Regions from separate parts of the Brevibacillus humidisoli genome, predicted to be linked through region 1. Evidence: riboswitches for the same ligand, from Rfam matches in the RefSeq annotation. Region 1 holds a riboswitch; each other region holds the start of a gene.

Region 1 (10,888 bases):
CTTGCCACTGCGACCAGGTCGGCGTCCCCATTTGCGACTACGGCTTCTGCCAGCTTGGGATCTTCCAGACTGCCTACGGCGATGACCGGCACATCCAACGCTTGCTTAATGGCGCGAGCAAAGGGAACCTGATATCCAGGATGTCCGCCCGGTTTTCTGCTGCCGATCGGCCCTTCTCCACCGCTGGAGACATGGAACAGGTCGACACCCGCCTCTTTATACCGTTTGCACAGCTCGATCGCATGGTCCAAGTCGTACCCGCCATCCATGTACTCAACGGCGGAAATTCGCATGATGAGCGGCATATCCTCTGGAGTGACGGCCTTGATGGCCTCTACCACCTCAACCCCAAATCGGGAAAGATCGCGGCCGTATTCATCTGTGCGATTGTTGATGCCGGGGGAGTGGAATTGATGGATCAAATAGCCGTGGGCACCGTGGATCTCGATCGTGTCTACCCCTGCCTCTACCGCTCGGCGGGCGGCATCTTGAAACTTGACCACCATCTGCTGTACTTCCTGAGTCGTCAGCGCACGCGGCTGTTTATAGTCGGAACTGTAGCGAAGAGCAGAGGGGGCAACTGGTACGTCCGCATCTTCCGCCTTGCGACCGGCATGGGCGATTTGGATCCCGATCTTGGCTCCGTATTTTTGCACTTCTGAGATAATCCGGCGGTATGCGGGAATCTGTTCGTCAGACCACAGTCCAAGATCGTAATCTGTGATGCGGCCATCCGGTTCAACATCGGTCATCTCAATGATGATCAGACCCGTTCCCCCGACCGCCCGCGACACATAGTGAACCAAATGCCAATCATTTGGTTTGCCGTCTTTTGCCTCGACAGAGTATTGGCACATGGGCGGCATGACAATACGGTTTTTCAGTTCCAAGCCTTTTAGTCGAAATGGAGCAGCTAAACTTGTCATGGTCAACTCTCCTTTTTTGTGTCGTATTGTATTCAGGACTAAGTAAAACATATCTACTTTAGAAAAGAAAGTGCAGAAGTGTAGGGTCATACAACCGTAGGTTCTCCCAACAAGAACACGTCCAGTCTGATGGCAAGGGACCCGGAAGGTTATGCTCTTAAGATCGGAAGTTTTGGTTTTTCTCACAAAAAAAGCTGTTCGGCAACCTAGGGTGGAACAGCCTTATCCTTCTCGTATTGTTCTATTCTTTCGTCAAGTACTGAAACATATCATCCAGCATCAGGTTTACCGCCTTTGCTGCCCAGGATCAGATCTGGCTGCAGGGCAGCTACTGACTCCAGATTGGGTTGATCGATCGCTCCGAGGATGGGGCTGCTGCCGATTGCTGTTATGACAGGAGGTAACATTTCGCGCTGACCTGTCCAGCATCTTGTGAGTTGGGAATCGGTCGAGCTAGTCCCTTAGCACAAAGTAAAGCCCGATCACGGTCATTGTTAGGCCGATGAATTTGTTGGCGGTGAGCGGCTCTTTAAACAGGATACTGGCAAGGATGCAGGTGATTAACGGATAGGTAGCGGTAATGGTAATCACAGTGGTGAAGTTGTCCTTGGACAGGGCGTAAAGATAGATGATAAATGAGGCGGGGATCAAGATTCCGTTTAAAACAGCATACAAAACGGTATTCTTGTGAAAGTGAAACGGGACTCCCGACCATCGCGCCAACGTGAAAGAGAGAAACACGACGGCGACCATCGTCAGCGTAGTAATAAAATTGACTTCGATCGGGTGGCTGGTGGACAGGGCTTTACGGTCGATCAAGCCGTTGACTCCCCAGATCAACGTCACTAAAAAGATTACCAGATATAGCACATAATCCCTCTCCCGCATCTCCAAATGGATTCATAACGATTATATGAGATTGTCCGGGGCTGCCATGACTGGATTTTGCCCTTCCAGCATCTGGCCCGGTCAGCAGAAAACCCCGCCGAAAACAGCGGGGTTAGCCAACTGAACGTATGGCACTCTCGATTTCCCTCTTGCCTTCTGTTATTGCTCTGTGAGAATGACCGGTCCCTCATCGGTGATCGCGACGGTATGCTCATATTGAGCGGCGAGACTGCCGTCCATCGTACGTGCCGTCCATCCGTCGTCATCCACTCGGACATCGTATGATCCTGTCGTCAGCATGGGTTCGATGGTGATCACCATCCCCGCTTTCAAGCGGATTCCTTTGCCGGGCGAACCGTAGTGGGGGACATAAGGATCTTCGTGCATCACCTGCCCGATGCCGTGACCGGTGAATTCACGCACCACACCGTATCCACGGCTTTCGGCGTACACTTGGATAGCGTGGGAGATATCCCCCAGGCGATTTCCGGCCACCGCTTGTTCAATCCCCACGTAGAGCGACTCTTTCGTTGTCTGCAGCAGTTTCCTGGCCTGCCGTGAGATTTTGCCGACAGCATAAGACCAGGCCGAATCAGCCAACCATCCTTCCTTATTGACCACCATGTCAATCGTGACGATGTCGCCTGCAGCGAGCGGCTGTTTGCTGGGAAAGCCGTGACATACCACATCATTAACGGAAGCGCAGGTAGCGTAACGGTATCCTTGATAACCTTTCTGTTCCGGAGTGGCGCCGTGTTTCTCCAGAAACTGTTCGACAAACTGGTCGATTTCCCGAGTGGTGACTCCCGGTCGGATCCGTTTAGCGATCTCCCGATGGCAGGCGGCCAGAATTTTCCCTGCCTGAGCCATCTGTTCGATCTGCTCTTTCGTTTTCAGCGTGATCACTGGATGCTCCCTCCCCAACCTTGCTGATACATCTTTCTGTATGTATATACGACTGGTCTGAAAAGGGAATCAAAACGTGCGAATGACGGAAACCGGGACGAAGCAGCGCCCGCCCGCCACCGGTTTACCCGGTACGCGTGGCGGTTGACACCGTCGCCTTCACCTGTGAATCATGACGGAGCTGCCTCAGCAGACGGTACTGGGCCAATCCTGAGACCAGGAGAAGCACGGCCACTACGGAGAACATCAATTCCCCGCCAAACGCCGAAAGCAACACCCCGCCAAACAAGGGACCGACTGCTTTAGCGACCTGCCAGTTTAGCCCATAAATAGAAAAATAGCGGCCCCGCATCTCTGGCGGAGCCAGGATGGAAACGGCCTTTTGCATATGGGGGCCAACCAGCATCTCACCGATCGTAAAGACGATTTCGATCAGGGCGAGCAGGATGAATACTTTGCCAAAACCGTAACCGAACGCCACAGTGGCAAACAGCAGGTATGCGACCAGAATCACGTTGTGCAAGGCGAGATGCTCCGTTTTCTTGGTCAGCCAGATCTGCAGCAGGATGACGGTTGTCCCGTTAATCGTCATCAGCCAGACGAATACCGTCTCATAGTTGACAAAGTTGGCTTTAAGATGGAGCGGCAGCACCGATTCCGTATAGGCGTACAACAGGCCAATCGGTGTGGCAAACAAAGTCATCCACAACAACGGCTTGTGCTGGGTCAGCTTCATTTTGGGATGGCGGCTGACTGGAAGGGAGCGCAGCCGAAGGTCGGCTGGCAGGGTCTCTGGGATTTTCCAAAGTACAGTCAGCAGGTAAACCAGGGAAGCAGCTGCAGCACAGGAAAATACGAGCGCCGGACTCTGTGTGAACAATGCCAGCCCCAGCAGAGGGCCGCAAGCAGCTCCCACGTTAAGCGCGGTATGAAGCAGGGCAAATACTTCAGCCCGCTGCTCCTCTGGTACAACATCGGTTACCTGGGCGTTGGCCGCAGGGAAAAACAAGGCCATGCCAAAACCATTGAGCAGAGTCAAGGCAGCGAATTCCCACACCGACTCGGCGAAGATGAATCCTGTCATCGATAGAGTTTGTACGATCAAGGCTGTCACCATCAGCGGCTTTCTCCCATAGCGGTCGGTCAACCCACCGCCCCAGAGCGTGACGAGAATGCCGGTTAGCGGCTGCAGTCCGACTACCACCATGGGCAGCAGGATCGAGCCATCCAGTTTGTCGTAGAGGTATAGCACCAAAAACGGACGCAGCATAAATCCGGTCAGTGTGGTCAGCACGGTCCCGAACACCCTGACCCAGATCGCGGTGTCATACCGCTTTAAAACCCCTTGCCATCTGCTCATCGCAATCCTCTTTTCTGTTTTGTAAACATAGCGTATCTATAGAGTAATGAGACGATAGATGGTCTGCAAGCACTGTTTCAAAAATTTTTTGATGGAAAAAACAGAGCGAAAGAACAGGATGGGAGGGGTCAGAGCAGCTTCAGTCCGGTATAGAAGATGATCGTCGAGATGGCAAATCGCAGGATGAAGGTAGGGACGCGCGTCGCGAGGATACTTCCCATGAACACACCGGGGATGGAGCCGGCCAACAGTTGAAAGACGATCGGGTAATCGACAGTGCCATAGCTCATGTGTACGAGTCCTGCTGCTGTTACAAGGACAAACGCGTGAGCGATGTCGGTCCCGACCACTTCTTTCCCGCTCATCTGAAAAAAATACATCAGGGCAAGCGCAAACAGCGAGCCGCTTCCAATAGAGGTAAGACCGACGATGAAGCCCAGAGCGGCACCGATGGTGATCGTGATCTTTTTCTTTTCGGAGATAGACAACTGCTGCCAGCGGTTGGGGTGAGGTTCCCGCCTATCTTGTATCGTTTTCACAATCATCGCGATGGGGATCAGGATCAAAGCAAACCCCAACACTTTTTTGATGATCAGATCAGCGCCGCCATAGACAAGCTCAATCCACTGGATGCAGTTGACCGCCAAAATCGCACTGGGAACGCTGCCGATCGCGAAGTACATGGCGACCCGCAGGTTGACTGTACGCTGCCGCCAATGTTGCAAGGCACCAAAAACTTTTGTTATCGAGTTGTAGACGAGGTCTGTTCCTACGGCAATCGTTGGCTGAACCCCCAACATCACTAGAATTGGCGTTAGCAGAGCAGCTCCGCCCACCCCTGTGAGACCGACGAGGAAACCGACAAACAGACCAATGATGATCAATTGCAAATCCATACAGCTTATCCCTTCCTTACCGTATTGTCGTGATCTTAGTCCGCCGCTGTCCCGTAGACTACTATCACAGTATGGGTCCCCACCGGGCAGGGTGCCATTCAGCTCGAAAATAGGCTTATATTTCCAATGCTGCTTCACATGCCTGACAAGAGCGGCAGTGTTATAAAATTGTCAAGATTGCCGTCGCTACAGACCACTTGATTCTGGTACAGTTACGGTGAGATGATGTGGAGGCAGCAAGGCACTGCAATGAGGGGCTCAAGTTGACTCCGTTGACTAGATTTCGCTACAATGAGAGGCGTATCGAACGGGTGTTTTTCTGCTCTGTTACGTGTATCTATTCAGACACACGAGCAAAGGATAGATGCTCCGGCGACAGGCAGGATGACGACCTGTCACGCCGGTGCGACTTACCTCAGAAAGGGGTTAGCAAGGATGGATCAGCAGGCTACTTACCAATCTGACAGCCTTTCCTTGGAAGCAGAGAGCGATGGGCAGATGCAACCGGCTACGTGGAGCGATTATCTGCATCTCACCAAGCCGGGGATTACCCTGTCCAACTTGCTTACCACGTTTACTGGCTATTGGTTGGCTGTGTTTACCTTTGGTTACAAACTGGAGCTGCATACACTTGTATTAACGCTTTTGGGAACGGCATTTGTGATTGCATCGGGCGCAACGTTAAACAACTACTGGGATCGAGAACTGGATGCCAAGATGAAGCGGACCAAAAATCGTGGATTAGCTTCCGGGCGAATCCATCCGCGAAATGCACTGGCGATCGGGATTGCGCTATTGGTTGCCGGGCTGATTGTGCTCGCCCTGTTTGCCAACCCTCTGACCGCTGTGCTTGGTTTGCTGGGTCACATCTTCTACGTGTTGATCTATACACCGCTTAAGCGGGTAACTACGCTAAACACCGTGATCGGCGGCATCTCCGGCGCCATCCCGCCGCTGATCGGCTGGGCAGCGGTTACGAACAATGTGGAGATGGGGGCGTGGGTGCTCTTCTTGATCCTGTTCCTCTGGCAGCCGCCGCACTTTTTGGCGCTGGCCATGTTGAAGACCGAGGAATATAGGGCAGGCGGCATCCCTATGCTGCCCGTGGTGAAGGGCTTTGCGGAAACAAAGCGGCAGATGTTCAACTATGCCGCGCCGATGGTTCCCGCTTCCCTCCTGCTCATGCTGTACGCCAATCTCGGTTATGTCTACCTGGCCACGGCGCTCATCCTCGGCATCGGGTATTTATATATCTTGCTGAAAGGTTTTAAAGCAGAGGACGATCTGGTCTGGGCGCGCAAGGCGTTTAGCTACTCGTTGATTTACCTGACGGTGCTCTGTTTCGCTATTATTGTGAGTGCGTTGTAAAAGCGAAAAAGCAGGCAAGCTCGGTGCTTGCTGATGGGAACGTATCGCAGGCATCCGCTATGGCCAAGGCATTGCGGGTGCCACCTTATTGTGTGGGTATAACTAAGCTTGACACTGCTGTCATACCAGCAGGTGGACGATGAGCCAGGAGATTTGCAATCGGATGAAAGGGAACGAGGTGAAGCAACGTGGGTAGGGGTGAGAGGTGGCTGAGATGGCTGGCCATATCAGCAACACTGATGATGTTCTTGACGATGCTGGCCGGTTCGCTGGTGACCAAGACGGGCTCAGCGATGGGCTGTGGCAACGATTGGCCGCTGTGCAACGGCAAGTGGGTACCGGAGTATACGCTGGAATCGCTGATCGAATACTCGCACCGCCTCATCACCGGTGTGGCCGGTTTGGTGGTGATCCTCTTTTCTATTGTTGCTTGGCGAAGGTTTCGCGGTAATGCGGAAGTTCGGGCATTGGCGATGATCGGCCTTTTCTTCATTATCCTGGAGTCGTTGTTGGGTGCATCTGCTGTGATCTGGCCCCAGTCCTCTGCGGTGCTTGCCTTGCACTTCGGCTTCTCTCTGCTCGCGTTCAGCGGAGTGCTGTTGCTTACTTTGTTTGTCCTGCAGCGGGAGAGAAGGGATCAATATGTACGGCAGCCGGTTTCCCGCCGTTTTCGCAATCTGGTCTGGGGAGTGGCTATCTACGCCTACGGTGTTGTCTATCTCGGAGCATACGTGCGGCATACCGGCTCCAGCATGGGTTGCAATGAATGGCCCCTCTGTCGGGGAGGAGAGTTGATCCCGGAACTGACCGGTCAAGTGGCGATTCACTTCATCCACCGACTGGCAGCTACCTGTCTGTTCCTGTTGCTGTTAGTCGTGCTGGTCTATGCTTTCCGTTACTACCGGCAGGAGAGGCGGGACGTCTACGTGGCCAGTCTGCTGGCTTTCATCCTGGTCGCGCTGCAGGTGATCAGCGGCGGATTTGTTGTCTGGTTTGAGCTACACCTGTACGCTACAATGCTTCACTCTGCGATCATCACCTGTCTGTTCGGCATTCTTTGCTATCTCTGCCTGCAGTCCCTGAAGCAGCCACAAGCTGTTCAACAAGAGCGGAAGGCACCTGAGCCTGAGTTTGCGCGGCAGGTCGCACCGCTGACGAAGATCTAACCTGCTTAGGAAAAAGGATTTGAGGGCTTCGAGCCGAATACGTAACAATAGCGAACTGAATAGGAGCAGCTAGGTGCCCTTGCAGAAGCAAGGGGTAACAGGGAATCGGGTGAAAATCCCGAGCGGTCCCGCCACTGTAACCAGGGAGCGCTTTTCCACGATGCCACTCGCCACTAGCGGGGAAGGCGGAAGAGTGCGATGATCCGGAAGCCAGGAGACCTACCTAGTTTGCCGCACCCATTATGCCTTCGCGGAAAGGAGAGGTGTACTGTAGAGTGAAGCGAAAGAGCGTTCTGTCTTTTTTGCCATCAGTACGTGCGCACGCCAAACCTCATCCGACTGGATGGGGTTTTTTGATGCTTGGAGGAGGAACCAATAGGGCGGACCGCGGTTTGCCTCTACGTCATCATCCACTCTGGTTTACAGCGGTGCTGACTGGGCTGACTTGTCTTCTGCTGCTGTCGGCGACATTGGCGGTGATGCTTGGACCGGTCAGCATTCAGCCGGCTGTCGTGTGGAACATTGCGTTATCGCATGTACCCATTTTCGGGGACTTGATTGAACAGGATTGGAGCAAGCCGCAGGAACAGATCATCTGGGAGATCAGACTGCCGCGCGTCCTGTTAGGCGCGGTCGTAGGCGCTGGATTGGCTGTTGTAGGGACTGCAATCCAGGCGTTGGTGCGTAACCCTCTGGCTGAACCGTATATCCTGGGCATCTCATCGGGTTCATCGGTCGCCGCGACACTTGTGATACTCTTCGGGGCATTCTCTTTTCTGGGAACGTATGCCCTGACACTAGGCGCTTTTGCTGGAGCAATGGTCGCGATGCTTGCCGTCTACTTGTTGGCCCAGGTGGCAGGGAGCATTCAGACAACCCGTTTGTTGCTGGCTGGTGTCTCCATCTCGATGATTCTGTCAGCGGCCACCAACTTCATCGTCACGGCTGCCCCAAATGAGCATGGAATTCGCGATGCGCTGTTTTGGATGCTGGGCAGTTTGGCAGGAGCGAAATGGGAGTACCTCATGATTCCTTACGTGGTGGTGACAGGCGGGATGGTTTTCTTGCTGCTTCAATATCGCTTGCTCAATGCCTTGCTCATGGGGGAGGAAGCGGCGGCGACACTCGGCGTCAACACCCATGCTTTTCGCAAATGGCTGATCGTGCTGCTCTCTTTGCTAATCGGGGTGGTTGTCGCCGTCAGCGGTTCGATCGGGTTTGTCGGGCTGATCGTCCCGCACATCGCTCGATTTGTCGTCGGGTCTGATCATCGTAGGGTGCTGCCGGTTAGCGCTCTGCTAGGCGCGGTGATCCTGATCTGGGCTGATGTACTGGCCCGCCTGCTGCTGGCTCCCGGGGAACTGCCAATCGGTGTCGTCACGGCGTTGGCGGGCGGCCCGTTTTTTATCTGGCTGCTGCGGCGGTCAAGCTACTCGTTCGGAGGGGAAAACAGATGAGCATGGAGGTAGACCAGGTATCCGTCTCGGTCGGAGAAAAAGCGATTATTCGAGAAATCTCCCTGTCTATCCGATCCGGACAGTTCGTCGGCATGATCGGACCAAACGGCAGCGGGAAATCGACTCTGCTCAAGACGATGTATCGCGTCCTGCAGCCTGATGTGGGCGTGATTCGTCTGGACGATCAGGAACTTTATCGGCAGACGCCCCGTCAAGTGTCGCGTCAACTGGCTGTGGTCAGTCAGGAAACGCCTGTCCACTTTGACTTCACAGTAGAGGAAATCGTCCTGATGGGCCGAAACCCGCATAAACGAATGCTGGAGCCCGATACCGCAGAGGATCGAGCGATTGTCAGAGAGGCGCTGCAGCGGGTCGGCATGCTGGACGCGGCGCAGCGCAGTTTGTTGACCCTGTCGGGAGGGGAAAAGCAGCGGGTGCTGATTGCCAGAGCGCTGGCGCAGCAGGCCAAGTGGCTGATCCTGGACGAGCCGACCAACCATCTGGATATTCAATACCAACTCCAATTGATGGATCTGGTCAGAGCGCTTGAAGTGACCGTTGTGGCCGCCTTGCATGACCTGAACCTTGCCGCGGCTTACTGCGATTATCTGTTTGTGATGGACAGCGGACAGCTGGCGGCATCAGGCCATCCGGCGCAGGTGTTGAAGCCCGAACTGCTTAGGGACGTGTTTGGCGTGGAGGCGGAAGTGACGGTCCATCCCAAAACAGGGAAACCGCACATCGTCTATTTGGCCGCCCATGCTGAACGGTTTGCACTGACGGAAAGGTAACAGCGGTTCTTTTGACAACGTGAATCGAATCGGGAAACCATGACAAGAGGAGAAGTAAGACATGAGACAGAGGAACAAAATGATCTATACGTGGAAACAAAAAATATGGGTAGCGATGCTGTGCTTGCTGGGTTCTGCTTTGGCTGCTTGTAGTCAAGGTGAACAGGCAGTGACGAATGGGACGGCTGCTGTTTCGGGTCAGCAGACGGAGGAGACGGAAGTGACGCTGACCAACATGGGGCGAACGATTACCTATTCCGCCCCTCCCCAGCGGGCGGTTGCCCTAAACCAGCACGCCACCGAGGTGATGCTTGCCTTGGGCTTGCAAGATGTGATGGTGGGCACTGCCTACCTGGATGATCAGATTTTGCCGGAATATCAGGAGGCCTATGAACAGGTTCCGGTGCTCGCCGACGAGTACCCGTCAAAAGAGGTGTTTCTCGCCGCCAATCCCGACTTTGCCTACGCTGGATGGAAAAGCGCCTTTACCGAAAAACAGTTGGGAACAGTAGAAGAGTTGGCAGAGATGGGCATCAAGACGTACATCCAGGAGTCGTCCAACATCACAGCACCTACTGTGGAAGACGTTTACGAAGATATCCGCAATATCGGCCGCATCTTCAGAGTGGAAGAGAGAGCGGACCAACTGATTGACCAAATGAAACGGGAGATGGAAGCGATCACGCGTCAGCTCGGTCCGGTGGAGCAGCCGCTTCGCGTGTTTGTCTACGACAGCGGGGAAGACAAGCCGTATACGGCGGCCAACAATTACATGACGCCCCTGATTGAACTGGCCGGAGGGAAAAACATCTTTGACGACATCGAAAAAGGCTGGGCGGAAGTAAGCTGGGAGGAAGTAGTGGCCCGACGTCCGGACGTGATTGTGATCATGGACTACGGAAAGAAAACCGTCCAGCAGAAACGGGATCTGCTGCTGGCCCGAAAAGGATTGTCCGAAGTGCCGGCCATACAAAACAAACGGTTTATCGTCCTCCCGCTCTCAGCGGCGGCCGAGGGAATACGTGCCCCGATTGCGCTAGAGACATTGGCGAGAGGGTTTTATCCGGAGCGATTTGAACAATAGGTAGGGCCGAACGTCCCGACTCCGCAGAGCAGGAGCGGGACGTTTC
Region 2 (10,888 bases), 1.9 Mb from region 1:
AATCAGAGAAAATATCGTATTCAGTCTGCCGATAACCTCAATAGACCCCAAAATAATGAACCCATCAATCAGAAAGATGAGCAAAGCAACTGGTATGTTCAGACGCGTTGCCAAGAACTGAGCCAACAGATCAGTACCCCCCGTATTCGTTTGAAACGCTAGCATAATGCCAATCCCCGCTCCAATAAAAACTCCGCCTGCCACCGCTGAAAACGGAATCGGAAACTCATGCATCCGACGGAGTGGACTTAGCCAGTCAATAAAAAAGGAGGAAAGCAACATTCCGTGAAAGCTATTGTAGAATAACCTTCTGTCATACACAAAGACGAGCATATAAATCGGTAAACTGACCAAAATCATCACCAATCCGGGAGGCCAGGAGAAGTAGTATTTCGCTAACAGACCGATTCCAATGATTCCGCCATCCATCAACTTGTGGGGCAAGATAAACAGATTGACTCCAGTCCCCACCAAAAGGCAGCCAATTACGATCGCGATACCTTTTCGCAGCATCTTTCCTCCAGGTATCCGTTTATTTGTACAATCTATACGCATAGGTTGAAATGATTATACTTACCAGGAGATTCGGAGAGCGAACAAGACTACGGCGCTGTTCTCTTGACCAATAAATACCACGAATTTGAAGCCGTACCCTATTTGAGTATGATGGAAGGAATTCACTTCTATTATGAACGGGGAAAATCCAGAATTATCGAAAATGAATCACACAACGCAATGGGTGCTCTTGAGTGCTGCTGTACTCCTTGTGGTCGGTTCTATCTTTAGTTGCGTAGGAATCATTCGAAATAAAATGATCTCTTATCAAATATGGCTGTCTGTTGGCGTCCTTTCTGCCATTCTGGGGATCGGATTAATCCCGTTGTTTGTCTATAGCAGCCAAATTCCCTGGAAGTCCGTCTCTCTCTTCACGCCTGACATTGCCTTTCTCATGCAAAGTCTAGTGGGGATTTTCACTGCTCACAGTCTGATTACCTTTATCTTGTTGGCAAGTAAACGGAGATTCCGACGTAACCGCCCGCCTATGTCAGTTTTTCCGCCCCCAGTGGAATGATGAGATTCGGTATTTGGACGTTAAGCTGCAGTGGTACGGGTGAGCGCAGGCTGTAATGGTCTTGGCAGACAGCTTTTTCCTTGCATCCTGTCCCGCTTTTGTTATTATTAAAGCAAGAACTTGTCACTGGATTGGAACAATTGCATAAAAAGCAAACAGGTCCTCATCTGTACCGAACGGACGGCAGCAGATGAGGTTAAAAGGGAAGTTTGGTGCAAATCCAACGCGGTCCCGCCACTGTAAAAGAGGAGTCTTCCTTTGCGCAATGATGCATCCACTGTCGCTGCCGGCGATGGGAAGGATAAGGTAGACGATGATCCTTGAGCCAGGAGACCTGCCTGTTTGTATGTGTCACTGGTTTCCTTCGGGTCAAAGGAAAGGTGAGGATTGTCACGCATGCTGTCCGCGCTTTGGTTCCCATAGGAGCCAAAGCGTTTTTTGTTTGTTTGCCAATGCATCTGTTGTTTGCATAACGAAACAAGTTGAGAGCATCAGCAAAGCGTCGGCTTTCGCTGTCAACACACAGCGATGGAGCCGGTTCTTTTTACTTACTGCAGGAGGAGGAGTCTGATGAGCAGGCCGGATAAGGAGCGGGGACTGGTGTTGGTCTACACCGGCGATGGCAAAGGAAAAACGACGGCTGCGCTGGGACTGGCGGTACGGGCCGCGGGACGCGGCAAGCGGGTACTGATGATCCAGTTTATTAAATCGCCGGAGCGAACCTACGGGGAGAAGCTCGTCTTTGATCGACTGGGGATTGAAATCTGCCAGACAGGAGTGGGATTTACCTGGACGAAGACACCTCAGGAGCACCGTGCAGCGTTGGAAAAAGGCTGGCAGTTGGCCAAGGAAAAGGTGATGGGGGGGCAGTACGACCTGGTCATCCTCGACGAGTTGAACAACGCGCTGGCGATTGAGCGCTTCCCGATCGATGATGTGCTGCCGCTGGCAGACGTATTGGATCTGATCCGAAATCGCCCAAATGGCATGCACCTAGTGATTACCGGTCGCCAAGCCAAACCGGAGATTGTCGACATCGCCGATCTCGTCACGGAAATGAACCCGGTTAAGCATTACTACGATGAAGGAGTGCCGGCGGTTAAGGGCATTGAGTTTTAGGGACGGCAACTAGGAGGAGGAGGAGAGATGGGAGCATTTTTTCAAGCAATCTCTTTTCTGACACGTCTGCCGGTACCTCGCTACCCGATGAAAGAAGCAGATTGGTCCAGGAGTGCGGTTTTTTACCCGCTGGTTGGAGCGATCATCGGTCTCCTGCTGTGGGGGGGCAACTGGTTTTCCGAGTTGCTTTTAAGCGATCATCTTGCAGCAGTACTAACCCTCATCTTTTGGATTTACATAACCGGGGGCTTGCACCTGGACGGATGGATGGATCTGGCGGATGGCCTAGGCAGCAGCAGACCACGGGAACAAGTGCTGACGATTATGAAGGATAGCCGGGTTGGGGCGATGGGTGTTCTGGCCGCTCTTTCCCTGCTGCTGGTAAAAGGCGCAGCCATATACGAGCTGCTGTCACTCAATCTGCAGACGTGCCTGGTAATCGTCCCTGCAATCGCTCGTACGCATCTGCTAATCGCGATTCGCCACTGGCCTTACTTGACCCAGGATGGGATCGGCAGCAGGCTGCGGGAGGGGATTGGTACAGGGCATCTGCTTGTCAGCAGTATAGCGGTGCTGTCGGTTGGCTGGTGGGCAGTGGGCTACCAGAACATGCTCGTCTTTTTATTGACGCTGCTCTATCTCTATTGGTTCTCCACCTATATCCACCGACGGTTGGGTGGATACACCGGCGACGCCTACGGAGCCTTGATCGAGTCGACAGAAGCGGTAGCCCTGCTGCTGCTGGTAGCCGCGGATAAATGGCTGCCCTGATTCCGGCCCAGGGAAAAACGGCATGGTGAAAAACCGCATGATCAAAGCCCGGGAATCATCCTATAGATACAAAGGACTGGCGGTGATGACCATAGATGGATTGGATCGTGATGCGGCACGGTGAGACCGATTGGAACCGGGAGCGGCGGTTACAAGGTGTGCAGGATGTCGGACTGAACGAGACGGGCCAAGAGCAGGTGAGAGAGGCATGTCGCAAGCTGCTTCGGCAGAGCCCTCCGTTTTCGCGGATCGTCTCCAGTCCGCTGAGGCGGGCCAGACAATCAGCCGGTATCGCACAGGAGATGATAGGGGTGCCGATCGTGATGCTGCCCCAGTTGCAGGAACGGTCATTTGGACCTCTGGAAGGGAAAACGGCAGATGAACTGCGTCGAGACGAGCAGATCCAAGATGTGGAGGAAATCATGGATGGTTCGTATGGCATCGAGGAGATGGCGCAAGTGAGAGAGCGGATTCGGCAGGGACTATTCCACCTGGCGGCCGCCTACCCTGCAGAACGGCTGCTGATCATTACCCACGGCAGTGTGATCAAATGCATCGGTCAGATGTGCGGACTATCGGTTGGCCTCCTGCCTAATGCCGGTTGGATCAGCATCCCGGCCAGTCGATGGGAGTCTCTGATAAAACGATAGCGAGCAACGTAAGGAACGGGAGCAGAGTCAGGCTAGATAAACAAAAACGGAGAGGAGTGTACAGATGAAAGGAAAACTGTTTGTCATCGGCTTTGGACCGGGGAGTTTCGAACATATCACGAAACGGGCTCGGGACGCGATACAGGAAAGCGAGATCGTGATCGGCTACACCACCTATGTGGAGCTGATCAGCGGGCTGTTGACGGATCAAAAAGTGGTCAGCACTGGCATGACGGAAGAAGTGAGTCGGGCGCGGGAAGCGGTGCGCCAGGCGGAGATGGGCAAAAAAGTAGCTGTCATCTCCAGTGGTGATGCAGGCGTTTATGGGATGGCCGGCTTGATCTACGAGGTATTGGTTGAACAGGGGTGGATCGAAGCCGAGGGAGTGGCCGTTGAAGTGATTCCCGGCATTTCTGCGATCAACTCCTGCGCTGCTCTGTTAGGCGCACCTGTGATGCACGATGCCTGCACGATCAGCTTGAGTGACCATCTGACACCGTGGGAATTGATTGCCAAGCGGATCGATGCGGCTGGGCAGGCTGATTTCGTGATTGCTCTCTACAATCCAAAGAGCGGCCGACGCACGCGGCAGATCGTGGAAGCACAGCAGATCCTGCTCAAGTACCGCTCCCCCGATACTCCTGTCGGGATCGTCAAAAGCGCTTACCGGGAGCGGGAGCATGTCGTGATGACGACGCTGGAAAAGATGCTGGACCACGACATCGGCATGCTGACGACTGTGATCATCGGCAATGAGTCTACGTTTGTCTACGACGGCAAAATGATCACACCTCGCGGCTATCAGCGAAAGTATACGCTGACGGCGGACGAACAGCCGCTCAAACCGCATGAGCGGCTGCGCAAGGAGAACGAGCCATGGGCGCTTGGAGACCGTTCAGACGACGGCCCTTCGACTGAGGATCGGTCAGGAGAGAACCGCATGATTGACGTCCATTCGACTGAGGAGCATTCGAGTATCTCCCGGACGGTCCATGATCGTTCGAACGATGAACGCACAAGTGCAGTCGATCTGCACGTCGGATCACGCACTCCTTATGACTGGGCCGCAGAGGCGTTGATGACGCTGCAGCAGGCACACGGGAGCGCGGTGGCGACCAGCACGGTCGCACCGATTTCCCCATCTACTCCCGCATTTCGGCAGCAGTCGATCTTTGAGTGCGCGGTCAGCCCAGGTGTGGTGAATAAAAAATGGACACCCCAGCAAATGGTGCTGCTGGCTGAAGTGGCTGGGGACAAGGGCGAGATCGAGTATACGCCTCATCATCAGATGATTTTGCGGATTCCGACAGAAGATCCGTCCGCGATCACAGCGCAGCTGCGAGAGGCTGGACTGCTTTTGATGCCGGTAGGTGACGTGGTACAGATCAAGGCCTGCGATTTTTGTGACGGCGAAAAGAAAGATGCGATTCCGTACGCAGAAGAGCTGAACCGGCTGATGGGCGGGCTACAGGCGCCCAAGGAATTGAAGCTGGGTGTCAACGGATGCGGGATGGCCTGCTACGGCGCGGTAAAAGAGGATATCGGCATCGTCTATCGCAAGGGTGCGTTTGATTTGTTCCTGGGAGCCAAGTCTGTCGGCCGCAATGCCCATCCCGGTGTCCCGGTGGCAGAAGGGATTCCCTCAGAGGAGATTGTGCCGCTGTTGGAGCGGATCGTCACCAGGTATCGCGAGGAGGCGTTTCCCAACGAACGCTTTCACAAGTTCTTCAAGCGCGTCGGCGAGATTGAAGGTTTTGCCTATCGGGACATGACCGCCGTGAAGATCGAAGACGCCGTATGCGGCACCTAGGGAGAAAAAAGGAGGAGGTTGGGAAGATGGAGGCAGTGTTGTTTGTCGGCCATGGCAGCAAGGATGCCGCAGGCAATGAGGAAGTGAGGCAGTTCGTCGCCTCGCTGGTTGACGAAGTGGAAGCACCGATTGTGGAGACCTGCTTTCTAGAGTTTGAACCGCCAGACGTCTACAGCGGACTGGAGGCCTGTCTAAGCAGGGGAGCAACCCGGATCGTGGTGATTCCGATCATCTTGTTTTCCGCTGGCCACGCGAAGATCCACATCCCTGCAGCGCTGGATGAGTTTAAGACAAAGCACCCCGATGTGCCCGTTACATATGGACGTCCGGTGGGCATTCACGAGCTGGTGCTGGGAATTCTGGAAGCACGTCTTGATGAAGTGGAGCAATGCGAGGAGCGGCGCGAACAAGAGCTGGCCGTCCTGCTGGTCGGCAGAGGCAGCAGCGATCCGGACGCCAACAGCGACATCTACAAGATGGCTCGCCTGTTCTGGGAGCGCAGCAAGGCGAAATGGGTGGAGCCGGCTTTTATGGGGGTTACGTTTCCCAGCTTTGATGAGGGGATGGAACGCTGCCTCAAGCTGGGGGCACGGCATGTGGTGGTACTGCCGTACTTTCTCTTTACAGGAGTGCTGATCAAGCGGATGGCTGACTACGTGCAGCACTGGCAAACCTCCCGACCCGATGTCCGATTTACGTTGGCAGAGTACTTCGGATTTCACCCGCTGCTCAAAGCAGTACTGAAGGATCGGGTGAGAGAGGCACTTGCCGATGAGGTAAAAATGAACTGCGACACCTGTCAGTACCGTCTCGCGGCAATGGAGCATGTCGGGCACCATCACCACCACCATGATCATGACCATTCACATGACCATGGGCATCACCATCATGGTCACGGATATCATCACCATCACAATCATCATCACCACCATCATCACGATCATGAGCACCATCAAACGGATGGCGATCAGCTTACGCATCAGCAGACAGACCATGAACGGCACGAAACAGACCAAGACCGGCATGGCGCTCCCCAGACGCGGACTGAGCCGACTGTGCGCAAATAGGACATAGTTGCAGGAAAAGAGGAGGAAGGACAGATGATTCTGATGCTGGCCGGTACGAGTGATGCCAGAGAGTTGGCATTGCGCATCAGACAGGAGGGATATGATCTCCTGACCACCGTGGTTACGGAAAACGCGGCCAAGAGTATGCAGGAAGCTGGCCTGCCGGTGAGAGTAGGCAGACTGGCCGCCAGCGAGATAGCCGAGCTGATCAGTCGCCAGCAGGTGAAAGCGGTTGTAGACGCCAGCCACCCGTATGCTGAGGAGGCGTCAAAAAACGCAATCGCCGGGGCAGAGGCGGCAGGTGTTCCCTACATTCGCTATGAACGAGAAAGCATCAGCTCTCCGCAGCACGAGAAGATCACCACCGTCGCTGACTACGTGGAGGCCGCGGAACTAGCCGCCAAAAAGCGTGGTGTGGTGATGCTGACGACAGGCAGCAAGACCCTCTCTATCTTCACGAAACGGCTGCTCGGACTGCCTGACACCACACTGGTCGCCCGCATGCTGCCTCGCCTCGACAATATGCAAAAGTGCGAGGAACTGGGACTGGAACAGAAAAACATCGTCGCCATGCAGGGCCCTTTTTCCAGGGAGCTGAACAAAGCGCTCTACGATCACTACAAGGTGACCCTGATGATCACCAAGGAGAGCGGAAAAGTAGGCGCGTTTGATGAGAAGGTGGAGGCAGCGCTGGAGATGGGGATTGAGACGATTGTCATCGCACGGCCGAAAGTGAGGTACGGGACCAAATGTTCCGACTTTGACAGCGTGCTTAAGCGGCTCAGTCAACTGCAAATCGTAGACGCTGCAGAGCGGAGTACCGCACCATAGGGCTTCAATCAGGATACCCCTGTACAGCAGGGACGGACCACTGGCCTTTTGTTGAACCAAACGTAGAGGAGGAACGACCGTATGGACTTTCGCACGGAGTTTAAACCGGCAACGGTGCAGCCGCAGGAGATTGAGGATAAAAGTTTTCAGATCATCACCGACGAGCTGGGCGAGCATCCCTTTACAGCGGAGCAGTATCCCGTCGTCCAGCGGGTGATCCACGCTTCCGCCGACTTTGAACTGGGCAGAAGCTTGATTTTTCATCCCGATGCGGTGCAGGCGGGGATTCGCGCGATTCGCAGCGGCAAAATCGTGGTCGCTGATGTGCAAATGGTGCAGGTCGGCATTAGCAAGCCGCGCTTGGAGCAGTTTGGCGGCCAAGTGAAGGTGTACATATCGGATCCAGATGTGATCGAGGAGGCCAAGCGCCTCAATACGACACGGGCGATTGTCTCCATGCGCAAAGCGGTACAGGAAGCGGAGGGAGGCATCTTCGCCATCGGCAACGCTCCGACGGCTCTCTTGGAATTGATTCGGCTGGTCAAAGAAGGGGTGGCCAAACCGGGGCTCATCGTCGGGATGCCGGTCGGATTCGTCTCCGCGGCAGAATCCAAAGAAGAATTGGCCAAGCTGGACGTTCCCTTTATCACCAACCTGGGACGCAAGGGCGGAAGCCCCGTCACGGTTGCAGCCGTCAACGCACTCTCCCTGATGGCGGTCCGGGCGTGAGTGCGATGGAGACAAAGGAGGCAAAACCACTCCGTCATGGCTATACGACGGGGGCATGCGCCACGGCAGCGTCAAAAGCGGCGCTGCTTGCCTTGATTACTGGAGAGGCGCCACAGGAGGTGACGATTCCGCTGCCGATCGGTCAGGAGGTTACCTTTTCCTTGGAAAAATGCGGCTTTGAAGCGGGGAAAGCTTACGCGGCCGTAATCAAGGATGGCGGTGACGATCCAGATGCGACGCATGGAGCGTTGATCGAGAGCACCGTCTCCTGGAGCGAGGCGAACGAAATCGAGTTGGACGGCGGCATTGGTGTCGGACGGGTGACCAAGCCCGGCCTGCCCGTGCCGGTAGGGGAAGCGGCGATCAACCCCGTACCGCGCAAGATGATCCGAGAGGCCGTACAGTCTGTATTGAGCCAGTTTGGCATCGATCGCGGCGTGCGGGTCGTGATCTCCGTACCTGACGGGGAAGAGATTGCCAAAAAGACACTAAACGGACGGCTCGGCATTCTTGGCGGGATTTCGATACTGGGAACACGGGGAATTGTCGTTCCCTTTTCCACATCCGCCTACAAAGCCAGCATTGCGCAGGCCGTTAACGTGGCGAGGGAAGCGGGCTGTCGGCACGTGGTACTCTCCACCGGCGGCAAGAGCGAAAAGACGGCGATGGAGCTGTATCCTGACCTGCCGGAGGAAGCGTTTGTGGAGATGGGCGACTTCGTTGGCTTTTCCCTCAAACAGTGCAAACAGAAACAGATCGAGCAGGTCACGCTGGTCGGCATGATGGGCAAGTTCTCCAAGGTGGCACAGGGCGTGATGATGGTCCACTCCAAAAGCGCTCCCGTCGACTTCGACTTTCTCGCCAGGGTTGCGGAGGAAGCAGGGGCGTCGGACGAGTTGCTGGCGGAGATCCGCGGAGCCAACACCGCTTCACAAGTGGGCGACCTGATGGGGGAGCATCCGCTGTTTTTTGAAAAACTGTGCGAATACTGTTGCCGGTCTGGACTGCGGGAAGTACAGGGCGGCATGACGATTGAGACGATCCTGATCACGATGAAAGGGTCTCTGTTGGGAAGGGTGACAGTGAATGAAGCAACCGATTAAGATCATCGGTATCGGGGATGATGGACAGGCGGGACTGCTCCCGCTCTACCGCAGTTGGATTATGGAAAGCGAACTGCTGGTTGGCGGTGAGCGCCACCTTGCTTTTTTTCCTGACTACACCGGGGAGAAGCGGGTGGTAAAAGGAGGGCTTTCCGCACTGGTCGAGAGCTTGGCGGAAGAGAGCAGAGCGACGGTGATTCTGGCTTCTGGCGATCCGCTGTTTTACGGGATTGGCGGCTATCTGGCCAAAAAACTGCCGGTCGAGATCTACCCTGCGCTAAGCTCGATTCAGCTGGCCTTTGCCCGGATGGGAGAGGCCTGGCAGGATGCTTATGTGACCAGTGTACACGGCAGAAGCATGCAGGGATTGGCCCAGCGGATCGACGGTCGGGACAAAGTAGCCCTGCTGACGGATGCCGAAAACAACCCGGCCGCCATTGCCGCCTACCTGTTGAAGTACCAGATGACGGAGTACCGTGCCTTCGTCGGAGAGAACCTGGGCAGTCCACAGGAACGGGTCGGTTGGTACGACCTGCAGGAGATGGCGGAGCGCACCTTTTCCGAATTAAACGTCGTCGTGCTGCGTCGCCAGCAGGCTGGCCCCGTTTGGCCGCTTGGCATCCCTGACGAATCATTTGCCCAGCGCAAGCCGGATAAAGGACTGATCACCAAACAGGAGGTGCGGGTACTCAGTCTGGCCCAGCTGCAGCTAACCCCCGAGAGTGTGGTGTGGGACATCGGTACTTGTACTGGTTCTGTGGCGATTGAGGCGGCGCGGATCGCTCGCGAGGGAGCGGTGTACGCGATCGAAAAAAACGCGGATGATCTGGAGAACTGCCGGGAGAACATGGCTCGGTTCCGTACCGACTTTACGCTGGTGCACGGCAAGGCACCGGATGGACTGGAACAGTTTCCTGATCCAAATGCGGTCTTTATCGGAGGCAGCGGCGGCGAGCTGGCAGAGTTGATCCGCATCTGCTGCGATCGACTGAAGTCGGGCGGGCGGATTGTGGTCAACGCGGCTACAGTGGAGACACTGTACCAGGCGATGCAGGCCTTTGCAGCATCAGGCCACGAGACCAAGGTAACACTGGTCCAGTTGTCACGGAGCAAACCGATATTGTCCATGACCCGCTTTGAAGGACTAAATCCGGTCTATATCGTGACTGCCTATCAAAAAGCAGGAGAGGAGAGCAGCCAGTGAACAACATCGGTACATTGTACGGTATTGGCGTAGGACCGGGCGACCCGGAGCTGATCACGGTCAAAGCGTTTCGCCTGCTGCAGGAAGCACCCGTGATCGCCTATCCCAAAAAACGGATGGGCAGCAAAAGCTATGCCCATCAAATCGCCGAGCTGTACGTGAAGCAGCCGGAAAAAGAGATGCTCGGTCTCGTCTTCCCGATGACCAAGGATGAGGAGATTCTGGCGAGAGAGTGGAGCAACACGGTGGCCCAGGTATGGGAACGGCTGCGCCAAGGGAAAGACGTGGTGTTTGTCACCGAGGGGGACCCGCTGTTTTACAGTACGTTTATCCACATGATGCGGGTGATGAGAGAGACCCATCCCGAGGTGCCGATCAAATCGGTGCCGGGAGTATCCTCTTTTCTCGGAGCAGCGTCCCGGCTGGGGCTGCCGCTGGCGGATGGGGATGAGCAGATCGGGATCATCCCGGCCACGGACGACCGGGAAGCAATGCGTCAGGCCCTGCTCGCCCACGACTGTGTCGTTTTTCT
Region 3 (10,888 bases), 620 kb from region 1:
GTTTATTCATATCGTGCTCGGCACCTCCAACATTCACGTGGACAAAAAGTTTAACCGGTCTAAGGAAGCGGTTCTGCAGATGGGTGTTGACGCGGTCAAATACGCTAAATCTCTGCTTCCCCGCGTGCAGTACTCTACGGAGGATGCTTCACGTTCGGAATTTGAGTATTTGTGGCAAACGATTGAAGCTGTCGTCAAAGCAGGGGCTACGATCATCAATGTACCCGATACAGTCGGTTATGCGATACCGGAAGAGTTCGGCGATCTGATCCGCAGAATTAATGAACGCTTAAAAAATCTAAACGAGGACGTAATCTTGAGTGTTCACTGTCACAATGACCTCGGACTGGCAACGGCCAATACGCTCGCCGCAATAAAAAATGGAGCCGATAAAGTTGAGTGTACCATCAATGGATTAGGCGAACGGGCCGGCAACACTTCACTGGAAGAAGTGGTGATGGGACTCAAAGTAAGGGAGAATTCTTACCACTGTTCGACAAAGATCAAGACGACTGAGTTAATGAGGACCTCCCGACTGCTCACCTATCTAACGGGACTGGATGTGCAGGTGAATAAAGCGATTACGGGTGAAAACGCCTTTGCACATTCTTCCGGAATCCATCAGGATGGACTGTTGAAGGATAAGCAGGTGTATGAGATTCTATCGCCAGAGGAGGTCGGGGCAGAAAGTATGGAACTGATTCTAACGGCACGCTCCGGCCGCCACGCCTTTAGAAATGCCGTTGAGAAAATTGGTTTTGAAACAAGCGATTCGGCTGATTTTGAGGCGTTGTTCGAAAAATTCCTTGCCCTTGCCGATGCGAAAAAAGAGGTCTATGATCACGATGTCTATTACCTCGTAGCCAATCACCGCACACATGAAGCGGCGAGCGGCCATCTGTACGAATTGATTTCTTTCCAAGTGGTAACCAATGATCTGTATCCGACAGCGACCGTCAAAATGAACAAAGGAACAGAAGTCTTTAAAGGCAGCGCGGTTGGCGACGGACCGATCGATGCCCTTTATAGCGTGATCAAATCATTGGTGGGTCTGGATGTCCAGTTGAAAGATTACAAAATCAACAGCTTGTCCAGAGGAAAAGAAGCCATTGGGCGTGTCAATATCCGTATTGAGCATCACGGCAAAACTTACGCTGGGCGAGCCATGGACACGGATATCATCAAAGCGAGCGCAATGGCTTTCCTGAATGGCATTAATGCCGCATTATTAGATACAGCAAACGAATGTCCAAATCCGTTGAAGCGGTAAAAGTTAGAAGTACGGTTGAGATGATCGGATGACGCAATCAGCCAAGGGCTTGTCTTACGTATACAATAGAACATACTGTTGCTTGCACCGACCAAATTCGTGGTGCAAGCAACAACTTTGGGAGAGCGTTTGCCTTCCTATTCTCTACATTTTTTTATGACCCCCACATTTGGATTTACAGAGTGCCGTTGACAAGGAAAAGTCTAAGCATTAGAATGAGTTTGAATTCTGGCATTGTCTAAAAATTCATATCCGGAATAGGTGCATGATAAAACGCTTGCCGTTTTATCGGCTTAATTGGGAAGCCGGTTCGAATCCGGCACGGACCCGCCACTGTGTTGGGTATCAGCATGATGTGCTGACAACTTTCAGGAAAACCACTGGGCTTGTGCCTGGGAAGGTCTGAAAGGGATGCCCTCAGTCAGGAGACCAGCCTATTTTACGATCACTGTTGACCTACGGGATATTAGGGAAGGTGGTTGGTATGCTGATGACCATTTGGATGGACAAACACCTGATGTGAGTCCTCTCTCCATAACAGGTCTTGTTTCGCATGTGGTTTGACCAAGCATTTCTGACCTCTTACACCTGGCAGGAATGCTTTTTTTGTTTGCAAAAAGGAAAAAGGAGAATTCGTAATGAGAAAAAGCAGGAATACACAGCATGCATTCGTTACCTGGATAACTGCCTTCGTGTTGGTGCTGTCGTTGGTCGGATGCTCCACTCCGACGAAACAGACAATCGGGCAGGGCAGCAACCCAGAACCTTCAGCAGATCCGACTCCTGCCAAAACCTTGACGATGGCTTTCAGTTGGAAACCAGCTAGCCTGGACCCACATGGCAGTGATGGCTGGGAGGTCTTGCGGTCTGGTGCTGGGGAAACCTTGATCAAGCTAAATGAACAATTGAAGCCGACACCTTGGTTAGCCAAGGAGTGGAAACAAGAAGATGAAACGACATGGATCGTAACGCTAGAGGAAAACGTCCATTTTCATAACGGAAAGAAAATGGATGCGCCCAGTGTGAAAAACTCCCTGCTGCGGTCCATGACGAATGATCCAACCGTAAAGGATCTGCTGCAAGTAAAGTCAATCGAAGTACTGGCTGCGAATCAATTGAAAATCGTGACCGAGAAGCCAAACGCAGCCTTGATCGCCCATTTGGCATCCCCCTCCGCTATCATTGTTGACACAGAAACGATTGATCAGAAGGACAGCTATCCTGCTCTGACAGGCCCTTTTCAATTCAAGCAATTCAACGAAGACGAGTCGCTTGTCCTAGAGCGATATGAGGACTACTGGGGAGAAAAAGCACGCTTGTCAGAAGTGACGATTCGATTCATCGCTGATGGCAATACGAGAGTCATGGCCCTGCAGTCAAGGGATGTCGATGCCGCGGTCGATATCCCGATTGACTCGATCGAACTCCTGAAGCAGGATCAAAACATCGACGTATTAACCGCTCCCTCCCTGCGCACACACATGCTGATGTTTCATATGAAGTCTCCTTTTTTTGCAGAACTGGCTCATCGAAAAGTGGTCAACATGTCCATCCCCCGAGCAGAGATGGTCAACTCGATCATGAGAGGCGAAGCTGCGGAAGCGAACAGTCCCTTTCCAGACGTCCTGCCATTTGGCAAGATCCAAAAAGAGAGAGAAACACAGACGGTCGACCAATTGATGAAGCAAGGCGGCTGGGAGAAAAACAGAGAAGGTATCTGGGAAAAACAAGGGAAACCATTTGAAGTGAAACTGGTGACGTTTCCGCAACGGCCCGAATTAACGGTCATGGCGGAGATCATTCAAAATGAATTGTTGAAAGCGGGCATCCTGGTCCATATTCGGCAAGTAGAGAATATCGATGAAACTTTGGAAAAGGAAGATTGGGATCTGTCCATGTACAGCATGTTAACGGCCCACACCGGCGATCCGCAGTACTTTTTAAACATTTTCTATCGCTCTACGAGCCTCTCCAATATGAGCCGCTACGTCTCGCCTGTTTTGGACAGCATGCTGGATCAGCTGAACCAAACAACCGATCAAGCGAAGCGCAATCAATTGGCTGTAAACATCCAAAAGCAGATTCAGCAGGATCTCCCCCAAGCGTTTATCGTTCATCCCAACACGATTTTTGCAGTCAGACGTGGCGTGAAAGGCTTCACTCCCCATCCGGTTGAGTTTTACTACATCGATGCCCGCCTCGACGTGAATGAGTGAGAGCGGGATGATTCACTTCTGGGCAAGGCATATCGCGCAGTTGCTATTTGTGATCGCTTTTGTCTCCAGCCTTACTTTTTTCTTGTTGCGGTTATCTCCCGGCGATCCCGCCTACCTTTTGCTCACAACGACTGGCGTTCCTGTGTCCGAAGATGCATTGGAGCACGTGCGCAAAGAATTGGGATTAACCGATTCGCTCGGCAGTCAATATGTACAGTGGATGACGGATGTGTTTACCTGGCAATGGGGTACGTCTTACGTTTCTCGGGAACCTGTGTTGGAAGAACTGCTCAAACGGCTGCCGGCCACGATTGAACTAGCCGCGGCCGGACTGCTGGTGATGATGTCGGTCACGTTGGTTGTCGGGATCTCTACAGCGATTTACGCTCGTGGCTGGCTGGACCGCTTGGGCAGAGCGCTCGCTCTGTTAGGCTCTTCCCTGCCTTCCTTCTGGCTTGGCTTCTTGCTCATTTATGTCTGTTCCGTCCAGTACGGCTGGCTGCCCTCCATGGGGCGCGGCACCTGGAAACATCTCGTTTTGCCAGCTTTGACACTTGGGCTGGGATTGGGTACAGTGTACGCCCGCCTGTTGCGATCCAATATGTTGGCGATGATGAAACAACGTTTTGTCATTGCGTCAAAGGCACGGGGCTTTTCAAACAGCCGCATTTTTCTATCCCAAGTCTTCCGACATGCCATTCTGCCCATTGTGAATATGGCAGGGACGAGCTTCGCATTTATGTTGGGCGGCAGTGTCATCGTGGAGTCGATCTTTTCCTGGCCAGGCATCGGGCAATACGTGATGAAGGCGATTTCGCTTCGGGATTATCCGGTCATTCAAGGCTATGTGATTTTCGCTTCGATCTTATTCGTGATCATTCATCTAGTCGTTGATTTTATTTCTGTGCTTGTTGACCCGCGACTACGGGTTCGATAGGAGGAGGTAACCCATTTCATGCGTTTCATGAGCAACGACTTGGCTGGCATAGATAAGGGCTTTTTGACAGGCGTTGGCTTGCTTTTTCTGATCATGTTGATCGGTGCTTTCGCGCCGTCGATTTCTCCGCACGATCCCTTGGCGATTCAACTGTCCAATCGGTTATCTCCTCCCTCCTGGGACTTCCCGTTTGGCACAGATCACTTGGGACGCTGCGTGTTCTCCCGGATCTTGTACGGGATCCGAATCAGCGTGACGTCCGCGTTTTTGATCATGCTCCTCACCTTGCTGATTAGTCTTCCCATCGGGCTGATGACAGGGTTCCTGCGCGGACGTGCCGATCGTTTTTTGATGCGGATGATCGACAGTACCCTGGCGATTCCCGATATTGTGCTGACGATCGCCATTGTCGGTCTTTTAGGGCCTAGTCTTGTACATCTGATTTTGGCTATCATCATGGTGCGCTGGGCGAGTTATGTTCGATTGATACGCAGCCTTGTGCAGAAAGTGTGCCAGGAAGAGTACATCCTGTCAGCGCGGATGGCGGGGAATTCGCGCCTGCGGATCATGTGGCGTTATATTCTTCCGCAAATTGCTTCGCCAATCGGCATTTTTGGGGCATTGGATATGGGCCGAATCGTCCTGATGATGGCCGGACTTTCTTTTTTGGGATTAGGCCCTCAGCCGCCTACGCCAGAATGGGGGGTCATGCTGCATGACGCCACAGCATATTTTCAATTAGCTCCCCATGTGATGATTTTTCCGGGATTGGCCATTTTGCTCTTTGTTTTGTGCTGCCAATTCATCAGTGAACGGTATCGAAAAAGCGAACCCGCCGATATCGCAAGAGGTGTGACATGAGGACCATGCCTCCATCTTTGTTGTGTGTTGAACAGTTGGAAATCTCCTGCCAGGAAGATGGAAAGTGGACGCCAATTGTCCAAGATGTTTCGTTTCAGTTGTATCCGGGAGAGATGGTCACACTTACTGGCCCCAGTGGGTGTGGGAAAAGCTTGACCGCACATGCCATCGTTGGATTGTTGGAAGCGGGATGGAGAGTGACCAATGGTCGTATCCGTTATCAGGATAAACAGATTCTCGATCTTGACAGCAGGGGCAGGCAGAAGCTTCGACGCGAAGAAATTGGCTTGCTGATACAGGATTCCTTACATGGGTTAAACCCTATTCAGACTGTCAAAAAGCAGATGGTAGAAACGCTCCTGCAACAGAAGAGAAAGATCAGCAAAAAAGAACGGGACATATACTTGCATTCGCTGTTGCTGCAGGTTGGCTTTCGCGACCCTGCTTCTGTTTTGGCTTCCTATCCCTTTGAATTAAGCGGGGGGATGCGCCAACGCGTGTTGCTGGCGATGATGGTTAGTTTGCATCCCAAGATTCTCATTGCGGATGAGCCGACAACCGCGCTGGATATGATCAATCGAGAAAAGGTTTTATCCCTTCTGAAAAGGCTGCAGCACGATTTGGGCTTGACGGTTTTGCTGATTTCCCACGACCAGCAAAGTGTGCAGAGGTTTGCCGATCGCATCATTCGAATGGAGCGAGGTGGAATGGTTCGATGATTTTGCTAGAGCTGCGCAACGTAACAAAAGAATATCCAGTACGTACAAGAAGACCGTGGTTTCGGTCACATCCGACTCTGCAAGCAGTCAAACAGGTAAACCTGGCGCTGAAAAAAGGTGAAAGCCTGGGGTTGGTGGGAGAAAGCGGGAGCGGGAAAAGTACGCTAGCCAAGCTGATCATGAACCTGGAACCTGTCACATCCGGCGAGATCCTTCTGGATGGACAAGCGCTGACCAAAAGGCGCCTCAAGGAACGCCAGATTTACAAGCGGATGCAGCTGGTGCTGCAAGATTCCTCTGCTTCGCTCTATCCCAACATGCGCGTGGGTGAGCTTCTGGAAGAGCCGATTCGCAATTTTTTCCCCGAAGCAGCCAATTGGGAGGCACGCTGTAGAGAACTGCTGGATTTGGTAGAGCTTGATCATTCCTTTTTAACCAGATATCCAGACCAATTAAGCGGGGGGCAGAAGCAACGCGTCTGCATGGCGAAAGCCCTCGCCGTGCATCCGGAGTTGATTATCTTTGACGAATCGATCGCCAGCCTGGACCAACCAGCGCAAGCCTCGATCACCCGTATGCTCAAGCGCATCCAAGAAACAGAGCAGATCGCTTATCTGTTCATCACGCATGATTTGCAATCTGCCCTGCAATTATGTGACCGCATCACGGTCATGTATCAAGGAGAACTCGTAGAAACGTTTATTCAGGGCGAGGTTCATCAACTCCGCCATCCCTATTCGCAGCTGCTGTTTCAAACTCTCGATCTTGTTTCGTCCGCCGGTGAACAAGAAGATGCGCGGCAGCCGCAGCCGGTTCACATCGACGTGGCGGGGGTACGTTGAAGTCGAAACGCGAATTGGAGCAGGAACGGAGCGGGAGCCCGAGGCTCCCCCGGACCAACCGCTCCGTTCAACACTCCAATCGGTTACTTCAGGTACGATTTGGCGATTTCGATCAAGCCCTCTTTGCTGATATCGTTGCCTACTTGGATATTGTATTGCAGATGCTGCTCAGTACCCGCAATCTCATGTACCCATACGATCCCTTTTCCCCCGCCTTCATATTCGGTGTACAGCATTTCGACTCCATTCACATCGATCTTTTCCGATTTCCAGTTCCATTCATCGTGCGCATAGATCGTAGTTGGCTCATCAGATCTGGAGACAAAAACTTGGATCTCGCTCTCTCCTTTTTTGTATGTGCTCAGGATACGCCAATGATCATCAGAGAGTTCCACCGGCATCATCGCGTACTCCTTGTTCGATTCCTCCGCCTGCTTCCGCAGCTTTTCTGCTGTCGCCGCTTGCTCTTTAGGAGTTAGAGGATTCACTTCCGTGACGGGATCAAAGGTGAGCCTAGCCCAAGTAAACTTGTAATCTTCTTTTAAACTGTCCATAATCGCAGCCGACTCATCCTTCAATTTGCTCCGGAGGGCGGACGCATCGGTAAAGACTTCTGATTTGACTTCTGTCTCTAATTGGTGGTTGGGGTTGTTTGGAACGATGTAAAAGATCGCCGCTGAACCATCCTGCAGCAGCTCATCGGCCAATTGTGAGCTCATCGCCAAGCGATTCAGGTCTTCTTCTTGATATTGAGGCTGCTCCAACTCTTTCGATGGTTTTACCTCATACACCACTTCACCCTGCTGATTTTGCAACGACCCATATTTAAACATCGCAAAACCAGATGACACCGTCAACAGTACTCCCGCTACGACCAACAGACCCACTTTGTTTTTCACAGTAAATCGCTCCTTTTTGTTTTGATTGGCATTTAGCTTCCTCATCACGCTTCCCGTCAAGTCAACTTCGGGAAGCTGTGCGTTATGAAAAAGTTCTTTCAAATCCTGGTCCTTGTCCAACACCATCCGCTCCCTTCGCTTGGAGATAGTACTTGCGGAACTTTGCAGCCGTACGCTCGTATTTTTTTCGCAGATTGGCGCTGCTTTGATGAAAGATGAGGCTGATTTCTTGATAACTCTTGCCCTCAACACAGCGTAAAATGATCAAATTCCGCTCTTCTGCTGACAATCGGGACATGGCCTGATGTACGAATTCATCGAAATAATTGGCTTCAATCTGCAGATCTACCTCTTTGTTTTCCTTCTCATCTCGATAGAAGAAGGGAAGATATTTCGCCAGTTTTCGCTTACGGATCAGATCAATACATTGATTGTAGGATATCTTGTACAACCAAGCGCCAAACGGGATATCCCGGTTATACTTTTCCAGGTTGCGATATGCTTTCAGAAATACCTCTTGTGCGCAGTCCTCTGCTTCAGCGTAATCGCCAAGCATGTGGTAACAATACAGAAAGATTGATTTTTGGTATTCTCGCACGATATGCTCGAACTTCTCGGTATCACCACTCAGTACGTCAGCAACGAGCTGACGTAGCTCAGTATCATCCACTCCTATCACCCCTTTCATCCTATACAACGAATCAACTACACCGAAACGTGACAGGAAAAAAACAGATTTATTCATCGTACACCAAAAACACAACAAAGGACACGCATGATGCGTGTCCTTCGCGTGTCCTTCATGTGCAGGCAAAGCTTACCCGCAGTTACTCCAGTTCTCTTTCTTCAAAATGATAATCCACTTCTTTAGGCGCCACCTTGGCCTTGCCTAACGCCGGAGTATCAGGGCGGGCCGCCTGATATACGGCCGCCCCAACAATGTGGGATACCTCTGTTAATTTGTCCAAACTAATCTTGTCTATGGTGTCTTCCGGAGAATGATACCATGGTTCTACCGGCGCGTGGATGAATAGTGCAGCAGGTATCCCCACCTCAGTAAATGGAACATGATCGCTGCGTCCTTCCATCCCATAAGGAGTAGCTTCACCTGTTTCCGATAGACGGGCGCCCGCTGCTGCTCCCAGATCGGTGACGATGTTTTTCTCCCCGTCAGCCGTGTACATGATTAAGGGACCGGCATCCTTGCTGCCAACCATATCCATTTGGAACATGCCCACCGTGCGCTCGTAATCCTCTTCCGTCATTCTCTCCACGTATTCATACGACCCCAACAGCCCATTTTCCTCTGCCCCAAAGGTGACAAACCGAATATCGGTATCAGTCGGAGCATTGGCAAACACACGTGCCAACTCAAGAACGGTCGCTGTGCCTGACGCATCGTCATTTGCTCCCGGCGCTCCCTCTACGGAATCATGATGAGCACCAACCAGTATCAGTTCCCCGGTCGACTTTTGGGTCGCCTTTTTGGTGGCCACTACGTTATGGGACATCGCTTTGTCTGTCGCCGCTCCCTCCACAATCAGGGTGGCGGTAACGGTCTCACCAGCATCCAAGCGGGTTTTCAGAGCTTCCCCTTGCTCGTTGGTGATGGCTAGCGACGGAACATACCCATCATCGGGACCACCCAGCGTTCCATTCATCACACCGTCAGCATTGTTGTAAATAATCACAGCAGAAGCTCCTGCCGCAGCAGCGTTTAAGATCTTGGTTGCGAAGGTATAGCTGCCGCGTTTGATCAGGGCGATCTTTCCTGTAACATCCTTTCCTTCAAAATCACTCTCGGCTCCTAACCCACAATAAATTAACTCCCCCGTTACCGTTCCATTGACGCCATATTGGAAGCTGCTTGGAGCGGGATCAAACGTTATGCCGTCGACATGCAATTCCAACTGGTCAGGCTCTGTATAGGTGTATATCTCAAACTCTTGTACATCTGTATCATAACCATATGATTCAAATTCTCGTTTGATATACTCCACCGCCCGATCCTCAGCCGGAGTGCCGGCAACTCGTGGAGTCTTTGAAAGTTCAGCAATGTGATTGTAAATGTTCTCTACCTTAATCCGTTTGACAATCTTGTTATCAAACGCCTGGTCTGATGTAAGATTTTTTTCCGGTGCCGCCCATACCGCGGCAGTACTGAAACAAAGGCTAGCGGTAAGCAAAAGTGATAGAAGTGCTTTTCTTCTCATCGTGATCCCCTCGCTTTTCCACAAAATTGAAACTGCTCACAAAAAATAGTAAAAGAAATTCAACAACTTGTCCATTTTTAATTTTCGATATATTTTGATAATTAATGACAACAGCACACTATGTATGTTTGAAAAGAAGAGATGATAGGGATGAAAAGCGTCTTGGCTGGTGTTGCCAGAGGAGCCATGGGAGTGTAGAACCGAGCAATACCGATAAAACAGTTGTCTTCCGCACCAGAACAGCGAGCAAGTAGACCAGTACGAAAAAGAGGTATGGATACAGAAGAAAAAAGCTGTCCATATCGCTTTTTATGACGGATTGTTTACTGTTTGCTGATAGAGGTACTGCCAAGACACAATCAACAAGATAAAAGAGAGGAACAGAAATCAACTCTTTCCCATCCGTTCCTCTCATTGTAAATGTCTCAACCATTCGGTTCAGTGAACAATAGCATGGCGGAAGGCAGCCAATTGTTGCTGAATTGCTGTTTCCATAGCATGTTGCCGAGATCAGTCAACTTTTTTAATCATCGTATGAACCAGCATCAAATGTCAGGAGCGCCAATCGCTTTTCTCAGCCGATTGACAAGCTCAATCACCATTCCTTCTGTGGCAGGTGCATCCAACGACTGGCTGTGGTCATTGAGCAGATAACCGGCTGCCCGCAGTTCATCGTGTGCTTGTTGAGCCCAGTGCCGGTTGTCAGCAGGCGGTGCTGGCACTTGCGTAGCCAACAAGCCGGTCAGATAATCCCGAACAATCGATTGTCCATAATCCGCCGATGGCGCCCACTTGCCGCCGAGGGCTTCCACCGTCTCGGCCGTCCCTCGCAAGAAGGAGAAATGACGCGGATCGACAATCGGTCCGGTAACCTCGACGCCAGCGTATAGAGCTAGGTGCTGCATATGTGCCAACACTCCGGTCTCATCAT

What was found. A riboswitch is a leader RNA that binds a small molecule or an ion and turns the genes downstream of it on or off. The one in region 1 is predicted to bind cobalamin.
Region 2: linked by a shared signal. The riboswitch ahead of cobO (cob(I)yrinic acid a,c-diamide adenosyltransferase) and the one ahead of LOK74_RS17445 (FecCD family ABC transporter permease) in region 1 are both predicted to bind cobalamin.
Region 3: linked by a shared signal. The riboswitch ahead of LOK74_RS14570 (ABC transporter substrate-binding protein) and the one ahead of LOK74_RS17445 (FecCD family ABC transporter permease) in region 1 are both predicted to bind cobalamin.

What each region holds. Positions count from the first base shown of each region.
Region 1 is NZ_CP087263.1:3,564,855-3,575,742, reverse strand. It holds gene LOK74_RS17485 (NADH:flavin oxidoreductase/NADH oxidase) at 1-926, opposite strand, end outside; gene LOK74_RS17480 (hypothetical protein) at 1,196-1,333, opposite strand; gene LOK74_RS17475 (EamA family transporter) at 1,380-1,796, opposite strand; gene map (type I methionyl aminopeptidase) at 1,974-2,720, opposite strand; gene LOK74_RS17465 (MDR family MFS transporter) at 2,845-4,080, opposite strand; gene LOK74_RS17460 (sulfite exporter TauE/SafE family protein) at 4,209-4,976, opposite strand; gene cyoE (heme o synthase) at 5,412-6,344, shown strand; gene LOK74_RS17450 (COX15/CtaA family protein) at 6,584-7,510, shown strand; cobalamin riboswitch at 7,565-7,751, shown strand; gene LOK74_RS17445 (FecCD family ABC transporter permease) at 7,867-8,967, shown strand; gene LOK74_RS17440 (heme ABC transporter ATP-binding protein) at 8,964-9,758, shown strand; gene LOK74_RS17435 (ABC transporter substrate-binding protein) at 9,820-10,842, shown strand.
Region 2 is NZ_CP087263.1:559,999-570,886, forward strand. It holds gene LOK74_RS02715 (YitT family protein) at 1-513, opposite strand, end outside; cobalamin riboswitch at 1,213-1,428, shown strand; gene cobO (cob(I)yrinic acid a,c-diamide adenosyltransferase) at 1,643-2,191, shown strand; gene cobS (adenosylcobinamide-GDP ribazoletransferase) at 2,219-2,962, shown strand; gene LOK74_RS02730 (histidine phosphatase family protein) at 3,058-3,612, shown strand; gene cobJ (precorrin-3B C(17)-methyltransferase) at 3,677-5,422, shown strand; gene LOK74_RS02740 (sirohydrochlorin chelatase) at 5,449-6,489, shown strand; gene cobK (precorrin-6A reductase) at 6,523-7,320, shown strand; gene LOK74_RS02750 (precorrin-8X methylmutase) at 7,402-8,049, shown strand; gene LOK74_RS02755 (cobalt-precorrin-5B (C(1))-methyltransferase) at 8,055-9,152, shown strand; gene cbiE (precorrin-6y C5,15-methyltransferase (decarboxylating) subunit CbiE) at 9,136-10,356, shown strand; gene cobI (precorrin-2 C(20)-methyltransferase) at 10,353-10,888, shown strand, end outside.
Region 3 is NZ_CP087263.1:2,949,347-2,960,234, forward strand. It holds gene LOK74_RS14565 (2-isopropylmalate synthase) at 1-1,270, shown strand, start outside; cobalamin riboswitch at 1,513-1,722, shown strand; gene LOK74_RS14570 (ABC transporter substrate-binding protein) at 1,909-3,486, shown strand; gene nikB (nickel ABC transporter permease) at 3,494-4,423, shown strand; gene nikC (nickel transporter permease) at 4,451-5,284, shown strand; gene LOK74_RS14585 (ATP-binding cassette domain-containing protein) at 5,281-6,003, shown strand; gene LOK74_RS14590 (ABC transporter ATP-binding protein) at 6,000-6,845, shown strand; gene LOK74_RS14595 (DUF4367 domain-containing protein) at 6,929-7,864, opposite strand; gene LOK74_RS14600 (RNA polymerase sigma factor) at 7,827-8,414, opposite strand; gene LOK74_RS14605 (M28 family peptidase) at 8,572-9,957, opposite strand; gene LOK74_RS14610 (glucosaminidase domain-containing protein) at 10,503-10,888, opposite strand, start outside.